Regions from separate parts of the Buttiauxella sp. BIGb0471 genome, predicted to be linked through region 1. Evidence: predicted binding sites of a transcription regulator. Region 1 holds the regulator's gene; each other region holds the start of a gene.

Region 1 (2,203 bases):
CTTTGCTGAGTTCAAACAGCAGTTTACCGACGCGGCTATCAAAAACTTTGGCGCGGGTTGGACCTGGCTGGTTAAGCAAGAAGATGGCGCATTAGCTATCGTTTCAACGTCTAATGCCGGCACCCCGCTGACCACTGCGGCAAAACCGCTGTTGACGGTAGACGTATGGGAACATGCTTACTACATCGACTACCGTAATGCTCGTGCAGGCTACCTTGAGCATTTCTGGGCGCTGGTAAACTGGGAATTTGTTGCGAAGAATCTGGCAGCGTAATACCTAAATGATATGGGCCGCGATTGCGGCCCATTTTAATCAGTGCAGTACGGCGGTTAGCGCGCCACATACGATCAGTGCCAGAACAATAACCGTTGTGGTGATTGAAAATTTCAAATCTGTACTCATCAATAAACTCCTTTTAATTACCTTACAATCGGTGTGTCAGAGTGATTTTCCCACAACCAGAAATAAAAATCCTCCTGGTTTTAACCTGATATCGCTTTTCCCTCTTCCACTTTTCTTCCGGATAGGCCAAAATCCCTCGCTAATTTATTGCGTACCATCAATTCTATGCCCTCCTTCCGTTTTATGTCGCAATCCCGGCATACCCGCAACCCAAACGTTGCCTCAGGAGTCAGTGTACGCAAACGTTTAACATATTAGTTATCAGGAGTTTACGATATGGCCTGGAGTGAAATTTAATGGCGACAATCAAGGACGTGGCGAAGCGCGCAAACGTTTCCACTACAACCGTATCACATGTGATTAACAAAACTCGCTTTGTGGCGGAAGAGACTCGCAATGCGGTCTGGGCGGCAATCAAAGAATTGCACTATTCACCCAGTGCCGTCGCACGCAGTCTTAAAGTTAATCACACCAAAACGATTGGTCTGCTTGCCACTTCCAGCGAAGCCCCTTATTTCGCCGAGATCATCGAAGCCGTGGAAAATAGCTGCTTTGAAAAAGGCTATACCCTGATTCTGGGCAATGCGCACAACAACTTTGAAAAACAGCGCGCTTATTTATCAATGATGGCGCAAAAGCGCGTCGATGGTCTGCTGGTGATGTGTTCTGAGTATCCGGAATCACTGCTGACCATGCTCGAAGAATATCGCCATATCCCAATGGTGGTGATGGACTGGGGCGAAGCTCGCGCAGACTTCACCGACTCTGTGGTCGATAACGCGTTCCACGGCGGTTATCTGGCCGGGCGTTATTTGATTGAACGTGGCCACCGTGAAATTGGCGCCATTCCGGGCCAAATGGAACGTAACACCGGCGGCGGTCGTCATGCAGGCTTTATGAAAGCGCTGGAAGAAGCCGGTATCGCCATTCCAGAAAACTGGATTGTTCAGGGCGACTTTGAGCCAGAGTCTGGCTACCGTGCGATGCAGCAGATCCTCGGCCAGTCTCATCGTCCAACGGCAGTATTCTGTGGCGGGGATATTATGGCAATGGGCGCGATTTGTGCCGCTGATGAAATGGGTCTGCGTGTGCCGCAGGATATTTCAATTATTGGCTACGATAACGTGCGTAACGCCCGTTTCTTCTCGCCAGCCCTGACCACCATTCACCAGCCAAAAGATTCGTTGGGTGAAACGGCGTTTAACATGTTGCTGGACAGAATCGTCAACAAACGCGAAGAGTCGCAGTCCATTGAAGTGCATCCGCGCCTGATTGAACGCCGCTCCGTAGCCGACGGCCCGTTCCGCGATTACCGCCGCTAAAATAGCGTAGGTCGTACAGCAGCGTCATCCGACAGTTCTGACGTAAATGGTGGATGACGCCTACGGCTTATCCACCCTACTAACTCTGTGAATCAGCGCTGTCAGGCTCCTGCAACCACTCCTGATTCATCGTCTCACTATCTCCCAGATAATCTAATAACCAGGCTAGCGCGGGTGACGCATCATTTTGCTTCCACGTCAGGCAACACGCGGCATCCGGGAATGGGTTATCCAGCGTCAGCTCGCACCATTTACCAGAATCTACCCACGGTCTGGCGATATGCAATGGCACCATACCGATACACAAACCTGCACTCAGGCAATCGGAACCCGACTCCCAGTCTGGCACCACTACACGCCGCTGGTTATCCAGCAGCCAGGTAATACGTTTTGGTAAGGAACGCGAGGTATCTTCCAGAACCAGCGACGGCCAGGCACGTAAGTCGTCATCACTTAATGTACCGCCTTGTACCGCCAG
Region 2 (2,203 bases), 850 kb from region 1:
AACCGCCACAATCGCGCCCATCGCCGCCGGTGGAAACATCACATCCAGCCAGCCAGTACCGGCTTTTTTCACAATTAGCGCCACAATACAGAACAGCACGCCGCACATGATAAAACCGCCCAGAGCAACTTCATAACCCAGCGGCAGGAGCAGGAGCACTGGCGAAATAAACGCAAAGCTCGAACCGAGATAAGCCGGGATTTTACCTTTACAGATAAAGAGATACAGCAGTGTCCCGATCCCGTTAAACAGCAGTACAGTCGCCGGGTTAATGTGGAACAGGATTGGTACCAGAACGGTGGCACCAAACATCGCGAACAGATGTTGCAAACTTAACGGTATCGTTTGCAGCAGGGGTGGTCTTTCGCTCACTCCAATAGCGCGGCGTGTCATCTTTATTTCCTCTGAGGATGGTGTTGTTGTGTTTTAGCCAAAAAAAAGCCGACTCTCAAAGTCGGCTAATTTTATTGAATCAATTATTTGGTACCGAAAATCTTATCACCGGCATCGCCGAGGCCCGGGATAATGTATCCGTGCTCGTTCAGACCCTGATCGATAGAAGCGGTAAACAGCTCTACGTCCGGGTGCGCTTTTTCCAGCGCGGCGATACCTTCAGGTGCTGCCACCAGAACCAGCACTTTGATGCTGGTGCAACCGGCATTTTTCAGCAGGTCGATGGTTGCGATCATAGAACCGCCGGTTGCCAGCATAGGGTCAACCACCAGCGCCATACGTTCTTCAATGTTAGAAACCAGTTTCTGGAAGTAAGGGACTGGCTCCAGGGTTTCTTCGTTACGGTAGATACCCACAACGCTGATGCGCGCGCTTGGAACGTTTTCCAGCACACCTTCCATCATGCCCAGGCCTGCACGCAGGATTGGCACAACGGTAATTTTCTTGCCTTTAATCTGATCGATCTCTACCGGGCCGTTCCAGCCTTCGATAGTGACTTTTTCAGTTTCCAGATCCGCCGTGGCTTCGTAAGTCAGCAAGCTGCCAACTTCTGAGGCGAGTTCACGAAAGCGTTTGGTGCTAATGTCGTTCTCACGCATCAGGCCCAGCTTGTGTTTGACGAGTGGGTGTTTGACTTCCACGATCTTCATACTCTTTCTCCCCGAGATAGTTGGCCACCATAAAAAAAATCGCCGGATTATACCGCTTTTTTAACACCGCGCCACCGCTTCGAGATCAAACTGGGTGAAATCAGTATAGAACGATAATAATTACATCCCGCTGAACAAGAGGCTCGCAAACGTTTGCCTCCACTGTTAGAATTGCGGCGTTTTTTATTTCTAACCCATCCGCGGGGACTTAGCAGTGACCGACAAAACCTCTCTTAGCTATAAAGATGCCGGTGTTGATATTGATGCTGGTAACGCTCTGGTCGATAAAATCAAAGGTGTAGTGAAAAAGACTCGCCGCCCGGAAGTCATGGGTGGGCTGGGTGGTTTCGGTGCGCTGTGTGCGTTGCCTCAGAAGTATCGTGAACCTGTGCTGGTTTCTGGCACCGATGGTGTGGGTACGAAACTGCGTCTGGCGATGGATTTAAAACGTCACGACACAATCGGTATCGACCTGGTCGCAATGTGTGTTAATGACCTGGTTGTTCAGGGTGCTGAGCCGCTGTTTTTCCTCGATTATTATGCGACGGGCAAACTTGAAGTCGAGACCGCTGCCAGTGTTATCTCCGGTATCGCCGAAGGTTGTCTGCAATCTGGTTGTGCGTTGGTCGGCGGTGAAACCGCTGAAATGCCAGGGATGTATCATGGCGAAGATTATGACGTTGCCGGTTTCTGTGTCGGCGTGGTTGAGAAATCTGAAATCATCGACGGTTCCAAAGTAACCGACGGCGATGTGCTGATCGCCCTGGCTTCAAGTGGCCCGCACTCCAACGGTTATTCTCTGGTGCGTAAAGTGCTGGAAGTGAGTGGTGCTGACCCGCTGACCACCGAACTTGAAGGCAAGCCGTTGGCCGATCATCTGCTCGAACCGACCCGCATCTATGTGAAGTCGATTCTTGCACTGATTGAACAGGTTGACGTTCACGCGATTGCACACCTGACCGGCGGTGGTTTCTGGGAAAACATCCCGCGCGTGCTGCCGGACAACACTCAGGCCGTAATCGCTGAATCTTCATGGCAATGGCCTGCGGTATTCAACTGGTTGCAACAAGCCGGGAATATCAGCCGTCACGAAATGTACC
Region 3 (2,203 bases), 180 kb from region 1:
CTAAGGAAGTAAAGTTCTAATGCTTCTTCTTCGTTATTAACGCCTTGCACCAGCCGCTGAGGATCAAGCGGTTGATCGATAGCCTGTTGAATCAGGTTGCGGCCCTGGCCTTCAATGCCTGCATCACGCAGTTGCTGATCGATAATCTGACGTTCTTTATCGTCGATGTGCCCGTCACTTTTAGCGGCAAAAACCAGCGCCATGACCAGGCGCTGCGTGCGCACATCAACCGGAGATTGTTGCTGTCCGAATTGTGGTTCACCCTGATGGGCTTCACGAACGCGGTCTTTGTATTTATTCCACAACACGCTTCCGGCAACCGCACCACCACCTGCCAGTAAGGCGCTGGTGCCGTATTTAGTCAGTAACTTACGCGATGATTTGCTCGCCAGTAATAAACCCGCCAAACCACCCAGAGCACCCGGCACCAGTAATTTACTTAGCCCCTGCGAACCATTTCCCTGAGGATTACCAGAGGATTGATTCTGGCCTGTATGATTTTGTACGGATTGTGTAGCTTGCCCCAGCATTGACTGAAGCTGCTGTAACCAGTTGCTCATAAGAGACACCCTTTATTAGGAACCTAACATCTGAGGTTAAGCGAAAGGCTGTCAAGAAGTGTCTGATAAGGCTAAAGATGAGAAAAGAACCGCGCCGGTAGCCCGACGCGTGCGAACTCAGGCCGCTTTGGTGCGCTTGCGAGGATGCTCAGCCACCTTATCGTCAGGAGCAGCTTCCTCAGAAATCACTTCGTCGCCAGATGTTTCGTCAGCCGCATCCGTCGTTTCAAGCTCTGGCAATTTGCCGCTTCTCAGCACTGTAGAGAGCACATCTTTATTTTCTGCCATCCACATCGCCAGCACATCACCTTGCCCTTCTTCAAGTGCAACCGGGCTATGTGTGAGCCATTCACCCAGGACTTCAGCAAGATCGAGCATTTTGTCATAGGCGTCTGCATCTTTTTTACTGGCAAAAGACATTTTTTCTTGCCCCTCTCGTACCACAACGTATTTGATTTCAACCGCCATTTTGCAGCTCCGTTTAACTGTTTATTTAAACAGTGTAATGATATTAACCCTGTATCGCAAGCGGGGAAAAAAACTGCGTACGCAAACGTTTTCGTTTATAATCCGCCGGTCTATTTTTCTCCGTTCGGGTATACATATTATGTCAATTTTGGGAACAGCGCTTCGTCCTTCGGCGACTCGTGTGATGTTGTTAGGATCAGGTGAATTAGGAAAAGAAGTGGCGATTGAGTGTCAGCGCCTTGGGCTGGAAGTGATTGCCGTAGACCGCTACGCCGATGCGCCTGCGATGCATGTCGCGCACCGCAGCCATGTCATTAATATGCTGGATGGCGCAGAGCTTAAAAAGCTGGTTGCCAGAGAAATGCCTGATTTCATCGTTCCCGAAATTGAAGCGATTGCCACCGATATGCTGGTTGAGCTTGAGCAGCAAGGCCAGCGTGTGGTGCCTTGCGCCAGAGCCACACAACTGACGATGAACCGCGAAGGTATTCGTCGCCTGGCCGCGGAGGATTTAACTCTTCCCACCTCCAGCTACCGTTTTGCCGACAGCGAAGCGGCGTTCTTAAAAGCCGTTGAAGAAATCGGCCTGCCTTGCATCGTTAAACCAGTAATGAGTTCTTCCGGCAAAGGGCAAAGTTTTATCCGCACAGCAGATCAGTTAGCCAAAGCATGGGCCTACGCACAAGAAGGCGGCCGAGCTGGCAAAGGCAAAGTGATTGTCGAAGGCGTGGTGAATTTTGATTTCGAAATCACTCTGTTGACCATTAGTGCCGTCGATGGCGTGCATTTCTGCGCCCCGGTTGGCCATCGTCAGGAAGATGGCGATTATCGCGAATCCTGGCAGCCACAAAAAATGAGCGACGTTGCTTTGACTCGTGCTCAGGAAGTCGCTGAGAAAGTCGTAAAAGCGTTGGGCGGCTACGGGCTGTTTGGCGTTGAGTTGTTCGTTTGCGGTGATGAAGTTATTTTCAGCGAAGTCTCCCCTCGCCCACACGATACCGGCATGGTGACGCTGATTTCCCAGGACTTGTCAGAATTTGCATTGCATGTCCGCGCTTTCCTCGGCTTGCCAATTGGTGATATTCGCCAGTATGGTCCCGCAGCTTCTGCGGTCATTCTCCCGGAATTATCCAGCGACAACGTTCAGTACGGCAATGTGGGTGCTGCGGTAGGTG
Region 4 (2,203 bases), on a different contig from region 1:
GGCCGTTTTGCTGTCGCTGTTATCGCAAGCGGCCAGGCCTAATACCAGCAGGCCAATACCGACATATTTTACCAGGTTACCCATGACTTCTTCCTTTACGTTAGCAAGCCTTTGCGGCCGATCCCAGCATCTTAGCACAAGATAATTCAAGCACCGTCAACCGGGCTGTAACGCTGAGTTTTCAGACTTATCTGCCAGCCGTTTCAACAACATATTCAGCAGAACGCCGTACATCGGCAGGAAGAACACGATGCTGATAAGCACTTTGAAGCAGTAATCCACGACCGCGATTTCTACCCAATGCTGCGCCATAAAGGCATCCGGGCTGCGCCAGAAAGCGATAAAGAAGAAGGAAAACGTGTCGCTGATATTCCCGAACAAGGTCGATGCTGTGGGTGCAAGCCACCAATAACGGCTCTGGCGCAGGCGGTTAAACACATGCACATCCAGTATCTGCCCCAACGCGTAGGCCATAAAGCTGGCGACAGCGATACGAGCGACAAACAGATTAAAGTGCAGCAGTGCATCGAACCCTTGCCATGTTCCCATATAAAACAGCGCGGAAATGGCATAGGAAATCACCAGCGCGGGGAGCATCACAGCAAAAATAATGCGGCGAGCCAGCGGAGCGCCAAAAATGCGTACCGTCAGATCGGTGGCGAGGAAAATAAACGGAAAGCTAAACGCGCCCCAGGTGGTATGGAACCCAAAAACCGAAACCGGTAATTGCACCAGATAGTTGCTGGATGTGATCACCAGCAAATGGAATAGCGATAGCCAAAACAGCGCTTTAGTGCGCTGAGTAGAATTGAACTGCGTCATTTTGTAGCCTTTTTAGTGGTGGGGTGAGGGAACCCAATACGCTTTTTAAAGCGGGGCGATGATACTGCTTTAGTCCCGCTTTGCAATGGTTAATTTTAACGCAATCGTTCACGTGACTTGCGCGAGATTTTACCGGGCGTAAACTATCGCGGTTTGTTAAATCCGAGACTGCTGATGACCGATCTGTTTTCTAATCCTGACCATACGCTTGATGCCCTGGGCCTGCGTTGCCCGGAACCGGTAATGATGGTGCGTAAAACCGTGCGCAGTATGCAGCCTGGCGAAACCCTGCTGGTCATTGCTGACGACCCTGCAACCACCCGTGATATTCCCGGTTTTTGCCTCTTTATGGAACATGAACTGCTCGCCCAACAAGTGGAATCATTGCCTTACCAATACTTGCTGCGTAAAGGCCAGTAATTCCGCCCCGGCCCTTGGCTCCCGCTTTGGGCTTCTGAACCCTCTTTGCATCTCTAATGAACCCCAATTTCATTTTTTGTCGCTTTTTGTGAAGTGCTTCACCCACGCTTTTCTCCACGTAGTCTAATTTTTAAACGACAAATTAAAACATTGTTTTACTTCTTACCCCACATCTCTACCTCTGCTGGAGCGACACAATGAAGAAGACCTTTCTGCCTGCTTTTGCTGGTTTATGTCTGTCTACCGCGTCAGTTTTGTTTGCGCAATCTGCTTTCGCACAAGTGATAAAAGCCGCTGACGTTCACCCGGAAGGGTATCCAAACGTGGTCGCAGTTCAGCACATGGGCGAAAAACTCAAACAAGAAACTAACGGTGATTTAGAAATTAAAGTGTTCCCAAGCGGTGTGTTAGGGGATGAAAAACAGATGATTGAACAGGCGCAAATGGGGGCAATCGACATTATCCGTGTTTCGATGGCACCCGTTGCGGCGATCCTCCCGGATGTAGAAGTCTTTACTCTGCCGTACGTGTTCCGCGATGAAGACCATATGCATAAAGTTATCGACGGTGATTTGGGCAAACAAATCGGCGACAAGCTGACCAACAACCCGAAATCCCGCCTGGTGTTCCTCGGCTGGATGGACTCTGGTACGCGCAACCTGATTACCAAAAATCCGGTAGTGAAACCCGAAGATCTTAAAGGAATGAAAATCCGCGTTCAGGGCAGCCCAGTTGCGCTGGCAACACTCAAAGACATGGGTGCAAACTCAGTCGCGATGGGTGTGAGCGAAGTGTATAGCGGCATGCAAACCGGCGTTATCGACGGTGCTGAAAACAACCCGCCAACCTTTATTGCCCACAACTACATGCCGGTTGCCAAAAACTACACCCTGAGCGGCCACTTCATCACGCCAGAAATGCTGCTTTACTCCAAAGTGAAATGGGACAAGCTGACGCCTGA

Evidence for each region. Region 1 encodes PurR, which represses purine synthesis genes. Its sites were predicted from a motif close to CANGCAAACGTTTGCNTG; they were not measured.
Region 2: the regulator PurR is predicted to act here: its motif matches at 1,246-1,263, upstream of purM (phosphoribosylformylglycinamidine cyclo-ligase).
Region 3: the regulator PurR is predicted to act here: its motif matches at 1,107-1,124, upstream of purT (formate-dependent phosphoribosylglycinamide formyltransferase).
Region 4: the regulator PurR is predicted to act here: its motif matches at 920-937, upstream of tusA (sulfurtransferase TusA).

What each region holds. Positions count from the first base shown of each region.
Region 1 covers NZ_JANUEU010000001.1:952,679-954,881, reverse strand. The annotation lists gene sodB (superoxide dismutase [Fe]) at 1-274, shown strand, start outside; gene M2371_RS04460 (YnhF family membrane protein) at 314-403, opposite strand; gene purR (HTH-type transcriptional repressor PurR) at 700-1,725, shown strand; gene punR (DNA-binding transcriptional activator PunR) at 1,805-2,203, opposite strand, start outside.
Region 2 covers NZ_JANUEU010000001.1:98,801-101,003, reverse strand. The annotation lists gene uraA (uracil permease) at 1-393, opposite strand, end outside; gene upp (uracil phosphoribosyltransferase) at 477-1,103, opposite strand; gene purM (phosphoribosylformylglycinamidine cyclo-ligase) at 1,318-2,203, shown strand, end outside.
Region 3 covers NZ_JANUEU010000001.1:776,532-778,734, reverse strand. The annotation lists gene M2371_RS03650 (tellurite resistance TerB family protein) at 1-560, opposite strand, end outside; gene M2371_RS03645 (YebG family protein) at 678-1,028, opposite strand; gene purT (formate-dependent phosphoribosylglycinamide formyltransferase) at 1,168-2,203, shown strand, end outside.
Region 4 covers NZ_JANUEU010000004.1:279,282-281,484, reverse strand. The annotation lists gene M2371_RS15155 (DcrB family lipoprotein) at 1-84, opposite strand, end outside; gene M2371_RS15150 (7-cyano-7-deazaguanine/7-aminomethyl-7-deazaguanine transporter) at 157-822, opposite strand; gene tusA (sulfurtransferase TusA) at 997-1,242, shown strand; gene M2371_RS15140 (TRAP transporter substrate-binding protein) at 1,440-2,203, shown strand, end outside.